Regions from separate parts of the Aerococcus mictus genome, predicted to be linked through region 2. Evidence: predicted binding sites of a transcription regulator. Region 2 holds the regulator's gene; the other holds the start of a gene.
What was found. The regulator Rex, encoded in region 2, represses fermentation and respiration genes when NADH is low (regulators of the CRP and FNR family bind a similar motif). The targets are predictions, from matches to a motif close to TTGTGAANTANTTCACAA.

Region 1 (8,471 bases), 1.6 Mb from region 2:
TTCTCAGAAGGGGAGTTTAGCCAAGAAGATCCTAGTCAATACTTTGCTATCTTCACGACGATTCCTCTAGACAAGGCCAAGATCAAACGGCCCATCATCCAGTTAGATAACTTATTCGATGAGTCCTATATTCGCTCCCAGTGGTATAGTGTCCAACGCCGAAATCCACTCTTTTCTCAGTTGGTTTATTTGGACTGTATCACTTTGGACCAAGGTGAGTCTTATGAAGACTTGCTCCGAGTGATGACTGACCAGGTGATTGAAGAGACTGGGATTTCCTCGGATTTCCAACAAGCTATTTTTGACCGGGAAGCCATTAGTGATACGGTCTTTGACCAGGGCATCGCCATGCCGCATACAGTGGTTGATGATTTCGGTCAAATTATTCTATTGATTGGCCAAGTGGAAGCTGATATCCAAGAAAAGGGCCGCCCCATTGACCTGGTCTTTCTCTTAGGGATTCCCAGTCAGACCAACCAAGTCATGGATGAGTTACTGATTAATATATATGAAGCTATTTTTGCGGTGGCTAATAACCAGGCCTTAAAAGCCCTGTTAAAGACCACGCATTCGCTGGAAGACATTCAAGATATTTTACAAGGAGATGACGGATTGTGAGCTTTATGATCGTATTTGGCGGGATGGCCTTACTTGCCTACTTAGGCCAGGCTTTTCTTGGTTTCCTGCAAATCAAACACTTTAACCAAGTTTACCAAGACCTGCGTAAACAAGGCAAAGTCGCCATTGGGAGACGGTCTGGCAAGATTCGCCAGGGCACTATCGTGATGTTTGCAGTCAATGACCAAGCCAAAATCCTCGATGCATATAAGATGCAAGGGGTAACGGTATTAGCAAAATTCAAGCGCCTCCCCCAATATATTGGTCAAGACCTCTATCTGATCGATCGCAAGCATCCCTTGGTACAGAAAGAAAATAAATTAACTCAAATTGCCATGGAAGACGCCCGTGAAGTCTACATTCGGGTGGAAATCGGTGACTACAAGGAAGAAAAACCGCAATCCACCTTCAAACAATTAGGCAATTTTGCCACTCAGATGAAATACACACTGTCAAATAAAGTTAAAGGACGTGGATAAAAAATGGAATATATTGTTAAATTTGCGGAAGGGTTTATGAACCTCTTCCAAACCGGTGCCGATAACTTCATCGCCTGGATGGGGTCCATTGTTCCCCTGGTATTAATGTTAATGGTTGCCATGAACGCTGTGATTAACCTCTTAGGGGAAGAACGCGTGACCAGCTTAGCCCGGGTGGCTTCTAAGAATGTCTTTACCCGTTACATGATCTTACCCTTTGTGTCTGCCTTTATGTTAGGTAACCCCATGTCAATGACTATGGGACGTTTCCTTCCTGAATTCTATAAACCAGGTTACATTGCTGCACAAATGCAATTTTGCCACACCTCCAACGGGGTCTTTCCTCATATTAACCCAGGTGAATTATTCGTTTGGTTAGGGATTGCCCAAGGGATTGAAGCTTTAGGCCTTAACCAAATGGAACTAGCGATTCGCTACCTCTTAGTAGGGTTAGTGATGAACTTTGTTGGTGGTTGGGTCACCGACTTTATCACCGCGCGTGTATGTAAACAACAAGGGATTACCCTATCAAAAACCGTTGACGGAGACATTAATTAAGGAGAATTATCATGAGTGAATACAAAAGCATAAAAATTGTTAAAGGATCAGGTGGCTTCGGTGGCCCCCTAGTCATCACCCCAACCGAAGAAAAACACAAATTCATTTATGTGGTTGGTGGCGGCGAACGTCCAGCCATTGTGGACCGTATTGAAGAACTTTCCGGGATGGAAGCGGTTAACGGTTTTAAAACCTCGATTCCTGATGAAGAAATTGCCCTAGCTATTATTGACTGTGGGGGAACCCTCCGCTGTGGGATCTATCCGAAGAAGGGGATTCCTACCGTTAATATTATCGCTACTGGGAAGTCAGGCCCTCTCGCCCAATACATCACTGAAGAGATCTATGTCTCAAACGTTGGTGTCAACCAAATTGGCCTAGCTGATGGCAGCCAAGAACCAGTTAGTGAAGTAGCGGCTAGCCAAGCAGCTGACCAAGCGGAAGATAGTGGAGAAAAGGCTGGCTACGACACCTCTAAGAAGATTACCGAACAAACTGAAAATCCTAGCTTTATCGCTAAAATCGGTATGGGCGCTGGTAAAATTGTTGCCGTCTTCAACCAATCCGCCCGGGAAGCCATTGAAACCATGTTACATACCGTGATTCCTTTCATGGCCTTTGTTTCCTTACTGATTGGACTTATCCAAGGGTCAGGGGTTGGTGACTGGATCGCTCGTGCCTTAACCCCACTGGCTGGGAATGGTATTGGCCTAGTGGTCATTGGTTTTGTCTGCTCCCTCCCATTCTTATCACCATTACTGGGACCTGGCGCGGTAATCAGCCAAATCGTTGGGACCTTAATCGGGGTAGAAATTGGTAAGGGCAATATTCCTCCACAACTAGCCCTACCGGCTCTCTTTGCCATCAATACCCAAAACGGTTGTGACTTTATCCCGGTTGGTTTAGGTTTAGCTGAAGCTTCTTCTGAAACCGTTGAAGTCGGCGTGCCTGCTATCCTCTACTCCCGTTTCCTAAACGGTGTACCTCGTGTCCTAGTGGCATGGTTAGCAAGTATTGGTCTCTATAGCTAATCGAAGAAGAATTGCGCTCATCAAACAAAAGTACAGAAAGGAAATCTACGATGACTATTTATCAAACAGAAGTAAAAAATATTGGTGCCGATGCTGAATTATTTAAAAGTGAAAACATGATCATCCTCTTTGGAGAAGACGCCCCCGCTGACTTAGCTGACTATTGCTATAATATCGACGTTAACCCTATCCAAGGGACCATTGAAGCTGGGCAAACTATCTCATTTGATGACCAAGACTATAAAATCACTGCTGTTGGTAGCGTCGTAGAGAAAAACCTGACTAACTTAGGCCACATTTCCGTGCGCTTCGACAATTCAACTGATGCTGATTTAGCCGGAACCATCTATGTGGAACACAAAGAGCTTCCAGAAATTACGATCGGTACCAAGGTAACGATTCATTAAGAGAAAACGAAAAGTCCACTCACTATGTAGGGGTGGACTTTTACTTATTAGTAAATGGTAGAAGAAATCAAACTAACAAAAAACCAGCGCCCCCTAAGCTCATTTAGCTTCGACAGGCGCTGGTTACTTTTTTATTCTATTTTAAAGCGTCAACAATAGCTTTGTTGAAGGCAGGGAGGTCGTCTGGGGTACGGCTAGAAATGATACCAGAGTCATCGATAACCACTTCTTCATCAAAGTAATTGGCACCGGCATTCTTCACGTCAACGGCAACTTGGGCCACAGCGGTAATGTCTTTACCGTGGAGCACATCTGCGTTGACTAAGAGTTGTGGGCCGTGGCAGATGGTGAAGATGGGTTTATGTTTGTAAGCGAAGTGACGGACAAAGTTCAAAACATCTTCATACTTACGGATTTTATCGGGAGAATAACCGCCAGGAATCAGTAAAGCATCAAAGTCTTCGCCTTTAGCAGTGTCAATGCCGACTTCAATTTCGACTTCCGTACCATCACTTTTACCAGTCACAGTAGCACCTTTTTCTAAACCGACAGGCACCACTTGATGACCCGCTGCTTCGAGCGCTTCCTTTGGTGAGGTGTATTCAGAATCTTCGAAGAGGTCGGTCATAATACTTGCAATTTTTGCCATAAGTTTGTTTCCTCCTTATTGGTCTTTCTGCGTCAGTGGCTCAACTGATAATCCACTGACCAATAGCTTGTCTTTTTACGACTACATTTTTATCCTAGCATGACTGGGTTAGAATTGCGAACCTCGTGCTCATTCGCTATTAAATCAGGGGAGGACATTGTTTTCGATCAAATTGCTCACTCCCTACATTTCTTCCATAACAATATAGTTATCTCAAGGCCTTAAACTTACTATTTTACATGTTGTGAATATAAGCACATAATAGATTTGTGAGAACTATTTCTTTTACAGTATAAAATTGTTGACAAAATAGCTTAAAAAGGAGAGATTGCATGAACCGAGTTTGTGAATTATTAAATATTGAGTATCCGATTTTCCAAGGGTCCATGGCGGGTGTCGCTGAAGCTCCCCTAGCTGGCGCTGTTTCTGAAGCCGGTGGTTTAGGGGTTATTGCTACCGCTGGCCGTAAAGGGGACTGGTTACGTGAACAAATCAAAGCTGTCCGCGAAATCACTGACAAGACCTTTGCTGTTAACTTAATGTTAATGTCTCACAACACCGAAGAAATCATGGAAGTGATTATCGACGAAGGCATTAAAGTGGTAACAACTGGCGCTGGGAATGCTGCGCCTTTAATCGCGCCTCTACATGAAGCTGGGATTAAAGTGGTTCCTGTGGTAGCTAACGCCCGTCAAGCCAAGAAAATGGAAGACGCTGGTGCTGATGCTGTTGTCTGTGAAGGAACCGAAGCTGGGGGCCACGTGGGCGAAGTCACTACCATGCCTTTAGCCCGTGCGGTGATTGCTGCAGTGGATATTCCTGTTATCATTGCTGGTGGGATTTCTGACGGCCATGGTTTAGCCGCAGCCTTTGCTCTTGGTGGTGAAGGGGTTCAATTAGGAACCGTCTTCTGTGCCAGTGAAGAAGCTCCAATTGCCCAAGGTTACAAGAAAGCTATCGTTAACTGTGGTTTAACCGATACAGTGGTTGTGGGTCGTTCCATCGGCGCCCCTGTCCGTTTAATCCAAAATGACATGGTCGCTAAGCTTCAAGAAGAAATCGACAACGGTTCAACCCGTGACGAATTCGAAAAATCCAACCTCCAAATGTTACTAACCGCTATTACCAAAGGTGACACCGAAAAGGGTATCGTTACCATCGGGCAAGTAGCCGGTAACATCACCGAAATTCGCCCAGTCAAAGAAATTATTAACAGCATCGTCGAAGAAGCCCGCGAAGCTTTGAAAAACATGCCGAGTTTGTAATAGAGTGTGACAAGCGCGCCAAAGAGCAAGACCACTGGAAGAAAACGACATAAGAATTATTACAGAGAATTCGTTGTCGTTTTCTGAAGTGGACGCTTGCTCTGCGCTTGGAACACGTTTTAGTAGAGTGCGACCGGCATACACTTGTACACATTCAAAAGGACTAGGAATTTTTACCTAGTCCTTTTGTCGTCATGGATAATATTTCTAATGGATCCGTTTATTTGCGTGATGATTTCATGTCTTCCTCTTCCAGTAAAAGATCATTTTGTTTACAATCGTCGGCATATTGTAAGATAGCTGGATTTTCAAAGAGGTTCTCTTTGACCGGGGTGTAAACAATGCTTCCGTTATCGTAGCGTTCAACCGAAAATTTCATTCCCCTACTAATCTTATCGCTATCAGGTAGGGGAAGAACTAATGAATTTCCAACCTGTCTAACTTGAACTTCCAAATGAATGACCTCCTAGTTATAAAAGTTGTGACCTAAGCTTAATGCACTTCCTCCCCAATCAACCCCGCTTGATAAGCTTCAATCAGGGCTTTCAGAGCTTGGACCTGGCAAGTGAGTTGCTTACCGATATCAGTTTCTCTAACTGAGATCCGTTCCAACTCCTTGTCGACCACGCGGCGGGTGGATTCGATATCGGTTTCGTACTTGATGGCGTCTTCCTTACCGTGGAAGGGGTGGTGGGCCACTAGCTGCATACCATAGGAATTATAGAGCAGGGTAAAGCCGCCCAGTCCGGTGGTCTTTTGATAGGCGCGAGCAAAGCCACCGTCGATCACGATCATCTTGCCTTCCGCCTTAATGGCGTCCTCCCCGTCCTTGGCCTTGATGGGGGTGTGGCCGTTAATGATATGGCCCTTGTCAGGATCGATGTCGAACTCTTCTAGAACTCGGCGGACAAAGTCGATATCTTCCCGCCAGGAGTAGTAAACATTGCGGTGTTCCTGGTGGGTTTCCTTATCGGCGATAAAGTAGCGTTCAAAGGTAGCCATTTGTTTCTTACCGAAGAGGGCCGACCCTTCGCCCTGCCAGAGGTACCAGGCGAAGTCGAGGTCGGGGTTCTTACTTTCATCACTTTGGCGTTGGGCATACATGCGCCGGACTACCTGGTCAAACTTATCCAAGAGGTCTTGGCCAGCCAGGGTTTCCCCATCAATGGTAGCCGCCATAAAGCTGCCGTCCTCATTCATGGGGATACAGCCGTGGAACATGAGATTATTGTTATAAATCTTATACATAGATCCTTTATTAATCAAGAAGGCCACGTGCTTTTGGAGACGTTCGCTATCCAGAAAGGCGGCTTGGAGGGCTTCCATGACCGCATCCTCTTCTTCAGTCAAGGCATAGGGGTCTTTTGGATCCACAGTGGGGAAAGAGGTATTGACTAAAGGATAGGTCTTGCCTTGCCAGTTAATGGTTCCCGCCTGGTAGTCGATCTTATCTAAAAGCAGGCGGTTGTCACAGCCGAATTCAGGATGGCGGCGGATAACTTGAGACTCTAACTTAAACTGAATAATGGCCATGGCCAGCTGCATCCGGGCCAATTGTTCGACTTCATCATGGTGGTAGTCATGGTCTTGGGCCAGTTTGGGCATAAAGCCCGTTAAGTCAGCATCCCGGTAAACTGTGTCTGCTAAATTGACCAAAGGCCGGAGGGGGATTCCGTAGGCGTGTTCAATCACAGAGAGATTATCATAGCGGGCCTGGATCCGAACCACATTGGCGATTAATGCCTTGGACCCCGAAGCAGCGCCCATCCAAATCATGTCGTGGTTGCCCCATTCAATGTCTAAGGAATTCTTCTCCATGAGGAGGTCTAAGATTCGGTCGGGAGCAGGCCCGCGGTCATAAATGTCGCCTAAGATGTGGAGGTGGTCGACCACCAGTTCCCGGATCAATTCCGCCAGGCAGGTGATTAGCCGGGGCGCTTCGTCCAGGTCAATGACCGATTGGATGATGCGCTTATAGTAGTGTTCCTTGTTGGAGAGGATGGAGTCCTTGAAGATCAACTCATCCATAATATAGGCCATATCCGGGTTCATGGCCTTGTGAACCTTGGACCGGGTGTACTTGGAGACCACAAATTGGGTCAATTCCACCAGCCGGCTAGTGGTCAGGGTGTAGAACTCATCGATTTCCTCCTGACTCTCCATCTCCTTAGTCAGAGCACGAAGTTTCTCTTCCGGGTAGTAGATAATGGTGGCCAGTTCAGCCCGGCGCTTGGTGGATAGGCGGTCGCCGAAGATTTCGTTGATCTTTTCCTTAATATTTCCCGATCCATTGCGCAGGACATGGTTGACGGCGTCGAATTCGCCGTGCAGGTCGGTCATAAAGTGCTCGGTGCCTTTGGGGAGCGACATAATCGCTTCTAAGTTAATCATTTCCGTAGATGCGGCGGCCTTGTTGGGAAATTTCTCGGCCAGTAATTGTAAGAATGCAGGACTAAATGCCATGGGACTTTCCTTCCTCTCTAGGCGCCCAGGGAGCCATTTAAACTCGCTGGCGCTGTCAATCTCTTTCTATTCTACCTGAAAGCGTTATCGATTTGCCTTTACAGGGAATGATTTAAAAATTATTTAGAGATTATAGCATTATTTCGAAAATTTGGTTAAAATATGGATGAAAGCGTTTTTAAAATGATAATGAAGCCAAAAAGGGGGGCGGTCGACTTTCTTTTCTAGTAAATGGATAAGCTGTTAAGCTTTGGAAAGGTAAGTGATTCAATGAGTATTGTACAAGGCCTGCTGGGTCTACTGGTCATTTTTGGCTTGTGTTATTTTCTGTCCTTTGACCGGAAAAATATTAAGTATAAGAATGTTGCTATTATGTTAGTTGCTGAGGTGGTCCTGGCCCTAGTCCTGTTTCGGACCAGCTTAGGTTTAACTATTTTGAATGGGATTGCTAGCGGGATGGACTGGCTGATGGCCCAAGGGATTGAAGGGGTCAACTTCGTCTTTGGCGGAATCCAACTGACCGCTGACGGCTTTGTCTTCTTCCTCCACGTTCTAGCGCCCCTGGTCTTTATTACCGCCTTGATCGGGGTTTTAAACTGGCTGGGCGTCCTGCCCTTTGTGGTCAAGTGGGTTGGCTTTGGCATCAATAAACTGACCGGAGCTGGGGAACTGGAATCTTACTTCCCGATTGCCTCCACCGTCTTTGGGACCCCGACTAACTATCTGTCGGTTGTCGACCAAGTCAGACGGGCTAGCGAGAAGCAATTATTTACCCTGGCAGTCATTCCCATGTCCGTGGTGACGGTCTCCATGCTGGCGGCCTATATGAAATTAGTCAAGCCCCAATACGTGGTGGTGGGTGTTCTCATGCAACTCCTGTCGGCCTTAGCGGTTTCTGTGATCGTTAACCCCTATAATGACAAGGAAGAGATTGACAAGGGGACCCAGGCCTACCAAGAACGAGAAGGCATTGAAGGCGACCAAGCTGAAGAAGCTCAAGG
Region 2 (8,471 bases):
ATAGTGATCTTTTGTAATATGCATAAGCCTACCTCCAATATGTCTATTTAAGATTTGATATAGTCCTATCATCTCATATTGCTTATAAATAGTAAACGTTTTCAATAGCATATTAGAGGATAAGTGGAGAAGGAAAAAGCGATCATTTAAGAATAACCAACTAAGCTAATCCCAAACGTGCATAAATTTCATCCACTCGGCGCAAGTGATAAGCCGGATCAAAGGCATCATCAATGGCTGCTTGGTCAAGAGACTGGCGAATTTCCGCATTATTTTCGACTAAGCCTTTAAAATCAAGGCCTTGGTCCCAAGACTTAGCGGTTAGGGGTTGGACTAAATCATAAGCCGCCTCCCTAGAAAGACCTGCATCAATTAATTTTAACAGCACCCTTTGGGAGAAAATCAAATTATGGGTAGCCTGCATATTGCGCTTCATATTTTCTGGAAATACGGTTAGATTGGCTAGGATATTACCGAAACGATGGAGGATATAGTCCACTAAGATGGTGGTATCGGGTAAAATAATCCGCTCAGCTGAGGAATGAGAAATATCTCGTTCATGCCAGAGACTGACATCTTCCATAGCAGTCACTACATGACCGCGAATGACCCGGGCCAGCCCAGTAACATTCTCACTACCGATCGGGTTACGCTTATGGGGCATGGCGCTAGAGCCCTTTTGACCCGCAGCAAAGTATTCTTCCACTTCCCTTACCTCGGACTTTTGTAAGTGGCGGATTTCGGTCGCCATATTTTCCACTCCGGTAGCAATTAGGGCTAAGACTGAAATATATTCTGCATGTAAATCACGCGGGAGGACTTGGGTCGAAATCTCTTGGGCACGAATTCCTAAATGTTCACAAACATAGGCCTCCACCTGGGTGGGAACATTAGCAAAAGTCCCCACTGCACCAGAAATTTTTCCCGCTTCGACTCCCTTAGCTGCATGTTCAAAACGTTCACGATGACGCTTAAATTCACTATACCAACGGGCCACTTTTAAGCCAAAAGTTGTCGGCTCCGCATGAACCCCGTGCGTCCGCCCCATGCAGAGGGTGTTTTTATATTTGAGGGCTTGCTTTTTAAGAATCGCTAAGAAATCGTCTAAGTCTTGGCGGAGGAGGTCATTCACTTGCTTTAATTGGTAGCCATAAGCCGTATCCACCACATCGGTAGAAGTCAGACCATAATGGACCCATTTCTTCTCATCACCCAATGACTCTGAAACACAGCGGGTAAAAGCCACCACATCATGCTTGGTTTCAGCTTCAATCGCTAAAATACGGTTGACATCGAACTTGGCACGCTGACGAATCGCTTGGGCATCCTCTTGGGGGATTTCTCCTAATTCGGCCCAAGCTTCAACAGCTAAAATTTCCACTTCCAACCACGATTGGTACTTGTTCTCATCCGACCACAATTGTCCCATTTCTGGACGGGTATAGCGATTAATCATCTAATTTGACTCCTTTTCTGGCAGTTCTCTCTGCCTTGTGCTTCTTGCCTTCTGATGCGCTTGTCGCACTCTGTTTAGTTGAGTTCGGACGCCAGACTTGAAGTTGCTTCAGAAAATCCAACGCACAGTTTCCTGTGCTTATGGTATTTTCCTCCAGCAATTCATGTCTCTGACGGCGTTCTCACATCCTTACCAAACCTGCTCCAGTCACAGGACGAACGTCCATTTCAAAAACTGCCAACGCTCAGGCTAGCTGAGTTCGTACGCCAGCCTTGAAGTCACTTCAGAAAACTCCAACGCACAGGCGTGCTGTGCTTATGGTATTTTCCTCCAGTGATTCAAGTCTCTAACGGCGTCCTCACATCCTTTTAGCTGAGCTTATGACAGTTTTCTCCAATGATTTCGTCCTTCGTTGTGACTGTCGCACTCTTACTTTATAAATGTATGCTATTTTTTTAGGGCAAGCAAGGACTTTTTTTATTATTAAAAAGGTCAGAGCCTAAAAAAAGGTTTTCTTCAAAAAAAATTGCGGTATAATATTTTGGGTGTTATGCCACAAGCTAACATGATGAAGACATTATTAAGATCGAATAGATAAAGGAGAACGCATATGCCATCAGTTGTTGTTGTAGGTACTCAATGGGGCGACGAAGGAAAAGGGAAAATCACCGATTACCTCAGTAGCCAAGCCGATATTATTGCCCGTTACCAAGGCGGAGATAATGCTGGCCACACGATCCAATTCAACCAGCAAACTTTTAAGCTCCACCTCGTTCCCTCAGGAATTTTTTCAGAAGATAAACTGAGTGTGATCGGAAATGGCGTGGTTGTTAACCCTAAATCTTTACTTGAAGAATTGGCCTATTTGCGCCAAGCAGGAATCTCTTGTGAAAACCTCCGCATTTCTGAACGGGCTCAAGTGATCTTGCCCTACCATCAACTGATCGACCGCTTGGATGAAGAACGTAAAGGCGACAATAAGATCGGTACTACCCAAAAAGGGATAGGTCCCGCCTATATGGATAAAATTGCCCGTAATGGTATCCGGATGGCTGACCTCATTGACCCCGAAACTTTCGCGGAAAAGTTATCTGTACAAATTCAAATCAAAAACGAACTCTTAACCAAGGTATATGACGAAGAACCATTAGACTACGACACCATCTACCAGGAATATCTAGCATATGGCCAAAATCTGAAAAAATATGTCACGGATACTTCCTTATTGATGAATGATGCCTATGACCAAGGGGAAAACATTCTTTTTGAGGGGGCCCAAGGGGTCTTACTGGATATTGATCATGGGACCTATCCCTTCGTGACTTCCTCTAACCCCATTGCCGGTGGTGCTACAGTCGGTTGTGGGATTGGACCAAGCAAAATCAATACGGTTATCGGAGTGATGAAGGCCTATACCTCTCGAGTAGGTGACGGTCCCTTCCCAACCGAATTGCATGATGCTATTGGGGACCGCATCCGTGAAGTTGGCCATGAATATGGTACCACTACAGGTCGTCCGCGCCGGGTAGGTTGGTTCGACGGGGTGGTGACGGCCCATGCTCGCCGGGTTTCTGGTTTAACCAAACTTTCCTTGAACTGTTTAGACGTCTTAACTGGCCTGGATGAAATCAAGGTCTGTGTAGGCTATCAAACCCCTAATGGCCAAGTATCCAAATCTTACCCCGCTAACTTGCGCTACCTAGCTCAATGTCAACCCATCTATGAAAGTTTACCTGGCTGGGAAGAAGACATAACTAGCTGTCAAGACTTTGACCAACTTCCTGAAAATGCTAAAGCTTATGTCCGTCGCATCAGTGAAATCGTAGGGGCCCCCATTGCCACAGTGTCAGTAGGACCTGACCGGACCCAAACCTTAATCTTAGATAATATTTGGTAAAAACGATAAAGAGAAAAAGTAAGCTCTGACTGAGGAAAATTTCCTTAATCTGAGCTTACTTTTTTTTGTGAAAAAGCGCTTGGGAAATTCCCAAGCGCTTTTCAATCTTTATCCTATTCAGTTTTCGGATTAATACATCCCTGGTGCGCCTGCTCCTGCAGCTGCATCATTTCCTGCATTTTCTTCTGGATGGTCAGCAACAACTGCTTCAGTAGTTAAAATCAAACCAGCTACTGAGCCTGCATTTTGTAAAGCAGAACGTGACACCTTGGTTGGGTCAACCACACCATCAGAAATCATGTCTACCCATTCACCGCTAGCAGCGTTGTAACCAACACCTTGGTCTTTATCGTGAATGTGTTCTACAATGACAGAACCTTCTAGACCAGCATTTTCAGCGATTTGACGTAGTGGGGTTTCGAGGGCACGAACCACGATGTCTGCACCAGTTTGTTCGTCACCTTCTAAGGAGTCAACGACTTCTTTCACCTTGTCTTGGATATTCATGAAAGCAGTACCACCACCAGCTACGATACCTTCTTCAACCGCAGCACGAGTAGCGTTTAAAGCGTCTTCGATACGTAATTTACGTTCTTTTTGTTCAGATTCGGTGGCTGCACCTACGCGAACAACGGCAACCCCACCAGCTAATTTAGCAAGACGTTCTTGTAATTTTTCACGGTCATAGTCAGAAGTAGTTTCTTCAATTTGTTTTCTGATATGAGCCACACGTTGTTCCAATTGTTCCTTGTTACCCTTACCTTCAACAATGGTGGTATCGTCTTTAGTAATGGTTACACGGGCAGCTTGACCTAATTGATCAATGCTGGTGTCTTTCAATTCAAGACCTAAGTCTTCAGTAATGACTGTACCACCGGTAAGAACAGCTAAGTCTTCTAATTGTTCTTTACGACGGTCACCAAAGCCAGGCGCTTTCACAGCAACAACATTGAAGGTTCCACGAATTTTGTTCAAGACTAAAGTAGGAAGTGCTTCACCTTCAACATCGTCAGCCACTAATAATAAGGATTTACCTTGTTGTACGATTTGTTCTAATAATGGAAGGATATCTTGGATATTAGAAATCTTCTTATCAGTGAGCAGGATGTAAGGATCATCGAGAACAGCTTCCATCTTATCGTTGTCGGTTACAAAGTATTGGGATAAGTAACCGCGGTCAAATTGCATCCCTTCAACAACGTCTAAGGCAGTGTCCATGGATTGTGATTCTTCAATGGTAATGACACCATCTTGGCCTACTTTTTCCATAGCGTCAGCAATTAATTGGCCTACTTCTTGGTCGCCGGAAGAAATTGCCGCAACGTTAGCAATGGATTCTTTAGCATTCACTGGAACAGAAATTTCTTTCAAAGCTTCTACTGCCTTGCGGATAGCTTGATCCATCCCACGACGAATGCCCACAGGATTTGCCCCTGCTGTCACATTTTTGAAACCTTCATGGACGAGGGCTTGGGTTAGGATAGTAGCGGTAGTTGTCCCGTCACCAGCAACATCATTAGTCTTAGAAGCGACTTCAGAAACTAATTTAGCTCCCATGTTTTCAAAGTGATCTTCTAATTCAACGTCTTTAGCAATGGTCACCCCGTCATTGGTGATTAATGGGGACCCATAGCTACGTTCTAGGACAACGTTACGTCCCTTAGGCCCTAAGGTCACTTTCACGGTATTGGCTAATTTATCAATACCTTCTACTAAAGATTGTCTTGCATCACTTGAATATTTAATATCTTTGGCCATTCTATCTATCTCCTATTCTAAATCTAAGCATGATCGAGAATTCAATGTTTTTTATGTTGATTGTCGAAGTTCAGTCAATGATTATTCAACTACAGCAGTTAAATCTTTTTCTTTAATGATGAGGTAATCTTCCCCTTCATAGCGGATTTCGCTTACTGCGTATTTTTCAAAAATAACTTGGTCGCCCACTTTAACTTGAGGGGTGTAATCATCAGTAGCATCAGCAACAGCTACCACTTGACCTACTTGAGGTTTTTCTTTAGCAGCAGATGGTAAAACGATACCAGAAGCAGTTTTTTCTTCCTCTTCTTGGACTTGAATAATCACACGTTCATTTAACGGCTTTAACATTTAAAATATCCCTCCAAATTTCACATACTAATTAATAACACTTTTAATGATTTGTTAGCACTCATCATCTCCGACTGCTAACTTACAATATTTATAGTAAAACATTTCCAGATATAAATCAAGTAATTCGTTGACTTTTTTTGACCTTTTTTCTTGTTATCACTTTAAAAATATAAAATATCATTTAAAAAGTATATATATCTTTGAAATTAGGAAATTGAGATAGATTAAACTCTTTGCACTTTCATTTTTACTATTGATGAGTAATGTTTTGATAGCATTTATTTGATAAATAGCGTTGAGCAGTAGTGGCGCTTTGAATGAGGTAGTTAGCCATGAATAAGCAAGCGATGTGAATTACGTTTAGTAGGCATTAGCCGTACTAAACGTTTGAAGTTCGCTAAGCGAGAGACCTCGGCTCGAGCCGATGCCATGGCTTTTCAACGACCAAAATTCAAAAGCAGAACGAATGCTCATCAATAGCATTTAAAAGAGAAGCAAAATTTTCTATAAAAACTGATGACAAGAAAAAGCCCTCCATTAAGAGGGCTTTACTAAGCGACTGACATAAGTTAGACCTGATCGTCTGACCAGTTTCTAGCTAACTTTTGCTAGTTCTACTAATTTTTCTTTTTATTGTTGCCATTTCGATTACCGATATAGTAAATCAGGGTTTGCAACTCATTGGCTAAATCGACGTTTTGGACATGAATATCTTCAGGAACATCTAAAACCACCGGCGTAAAGTTCAAGATGCCTTGAATACCGGCTTCACCTAATTCACTCACGGTATCTTGAGCGACTTTTTCCGGAACGGTCATAATAGCAATCAGAATTTCCATTTCTTGAATCCGTTCCTTTAATTCACTCATAGGGTAAACCGGTACCCCACTATGGACGGTTCCTACAATCTCAGGATTAATATCAAAGGCCGCCCCAATCCGGATATTATTGGTCCGTTTAAAGTTATAATTTAATAAGGCGTTCCCTAAATTACCGACCCCGATTAAAGCCACTGTGGTGAGGCGGTCTTGGTAGAGTTGGCGACTAAAGAAGTCCAATAGAGCTTCAACATCATAGCCATAACCACGCTTCCCTAGGGCACCAAAATGTGAGAAATCCCGGCGAATAGTGGCGCTGTCCACTTTGATCGCCTCACTGAGTTCGCTGGAAGAAATCCGTGTCTTACCCATATTCTTAAAATTATGCAAGTAACGGTAATAAAGCGGTAACCGCCTAGCCGTTGCACGTGGAATTTCCTTCATGTTTCCACTCCTTTTCACAAGATATCAAATACATTTTATCACCTAAATCATAAAATGGAAAGAACTTTGTGAAAAATCACATAAATCTTTTCTGCTAATTTTCATTAATTTTAAAACTTTGTGAATAATCCCGCCCCTTTCTAAGGGAAAGTTCACAAAGTCAAAAAATATCTGTCGATAAAATATGATACACTAGTGAAGACAATAATAAACGATTTAGGAGGAAAGGATCCAATGATTGTATTACAAGGATCAAAACTCATGCGACGTTTTGGCTCCGATATTCTTTTCCAAGATGTCCAAATGACCATCCAAGATAATAGTCGTACTGCCTTAGTCGGGCGAAACGGCACCGGCAAATCCACCCTACTCAAAATCTTAGCAGGCATTGAAGAACCTGACCAAGGGCAAGTCACCCGGGCTAAGGGTAAGACCATTGCCTACATGGACCAACATGCCGCCATTGAAAACAGTCAACGGACGATTTATGAAGAAATGCGGTCGGTTTTTAAAGAATCTATTGCCCTCATCCACCATGCCGAGCAAGCCGCTCAAGACTTGGCCGATGCCCAGGATGAAGCAAGCTACCAAGAGGCCCTCAAACGCTATGACCAATTACAAGAAGAAGTCAACCAAAGCAATGCTTACGGTTATGATTCCGAAATTCGCATGGTCCTCCACGGCTTTCAATTTCCCGAATCAGATTACGACAAACCCATCAATCAATTATCTGGTGGTCAACGGACCCGGCTAGCCCTGGCCAAGGTCCTCCTCGAAAAGCGCGATATTCTCATCCTCGACGAACCCACCAACCACTTAGACATTGAAACCCTGACCTGGCTAGAAGACTACCTGCCTTCTTATCCAGGAGCCTTATTAATTGTCAGCCACGACCGTTATTTCTTAGACCATGTCACCAATGAAACCTATGAAATGACCAACCACAGTATGGAATATTATAAGGGCAATTATTCCTTCTACCTCAAAGAAAAAGCCGTCCGCCTCGAAAGCTGGCAAAAGGCCTATGATAAACAACAAAAGAAAATCGCTAAGTTAGAAGACTATGTGGCCCGTAACCTTGTTAGAGCCTCGACCACTAAGATGGCCCAGAGTCGACGTAAGCAACTCGAAAAGATGCCCAAAATCGAAAAGCCTAAGCAAGACGAAAAAAGTCCCCATATTCAATTCCTCACGGACAAGTCTAGTGGCAATGTGGTCCTTACCGCCGACCAGCTAGGCATTGGTTACGATGATCACTTACTCTCCTACCCGATTGAGCTGGATATTAGAAAGCAACAAGCTATCGCAGTGGTGGGGCCCAACGGCGTGGGTAAATCTACCCTCTTAAAAACCATTATCCAAGAAATCCCTGCCATCAAGGGGGAAATCCACTATGGGGCTAATGTGACTATTGGCTACTATGACCAAGAATTAGCCAAGCTCCACAGCAATAAGGATGTCCTCCATGAACTTTGGGATGACCATCCGACCATTAACGAGGAAAACATTCGTACCATCCTGGGTTCCTTCCTCTTCTCCGGCCAAGACGTGGAAAAATCTGTCGCCATGCTGAGTGGGGGCGAGAAGGCCCGGCTTGCCCTCGCCAAACTTTCCTTTAATCATGATAATTTCTTAGTACTGGACGAACCGACCAACCACTTGGATATCGATTCTAAGGAGATTTTAGAGAATGCCCTGATTGCCTATGATGGAACCTTGCTATTCGTCAGCCACGACCGCTACT

Region 1: DBT49_RS08665 (NAD(P)H-dependent flavin oxidoreductase) is a predicted target of Rex. The motif match lies at 3,985-4,002, and genes of this name have one in related genera.

What each region holds. Positions count from the first base shown of each region.
Region 1 is NZ_CP132985.1:1,888,729-1,897,199, reverse strand. Features, by position in the region: gene DBT49_RS08695 (BglG family transcription antiterminator) at 1-618, shown strand, start outside; gene DBT49_RS08690 (transcriptional regulator GutM) at 615-1,097, shown strand; gene srlA (PTS glucitol/sorbitol transporter subunit IIC) at 1,101-1,655, shown strand; gene srlE (PTS glucitol/sorbitol transporter subunit IIB) at 1,667-2,686, shown strand; gene DBT49_RS08675 (PTS glucitol/sorbitol transporter subunit IIA) at 2,737-3,093, shown strand; gene DBT49_RS08670 (type 1 glutamine amidotransferase domain-containing protein) at 3,230-3,742, opposite strand; gene DBT49_RS08665 (NAD(P)H-dependent flavin oxidoreductase) at 4,075-5,007, shown strand; gene DBT49_RS08660 (hypothetical protein) at 5,228-5,461, opposite strand; gene DBT49_RS08655 (fructose-1,6-bisphosphatase) at 5,500-7,470, opposite strand; gene DBT49_RS08650 (NupC/NupG family nucleoside CNT transporter) at 7,741-8,471, shown strand, end outside.
Region 2 is NZ_CP132985.1:240,873-249,343, reverse strand. Features, by position in the region: gene DBT49_RS01160 (acetamidase/formamidase family protein) at 1-24, opposite strand, end outside; gene purB (adenylosuccinate lyase) at 161-1,456, opposite strand; gene DBT49_RS01150 (adenylosuccinate synthase) at 2,067-3,353, shown strand; gene groL (chaperonin GroEL) at 3,483-5,111, opposite strand; gene DBT49_RS01140 (co-chaperone GroES) at 5,193-5,462, opposite strand; gene DBT49_RS01135 (redox-sensing transcriptional repressor Rex) at 6,083-6,727, opposite strand; gene DBT49_RS01130 (ABC-F family ATP-binding cassette domain-containing protein) at 6,962-8,471, shown strand, end outside.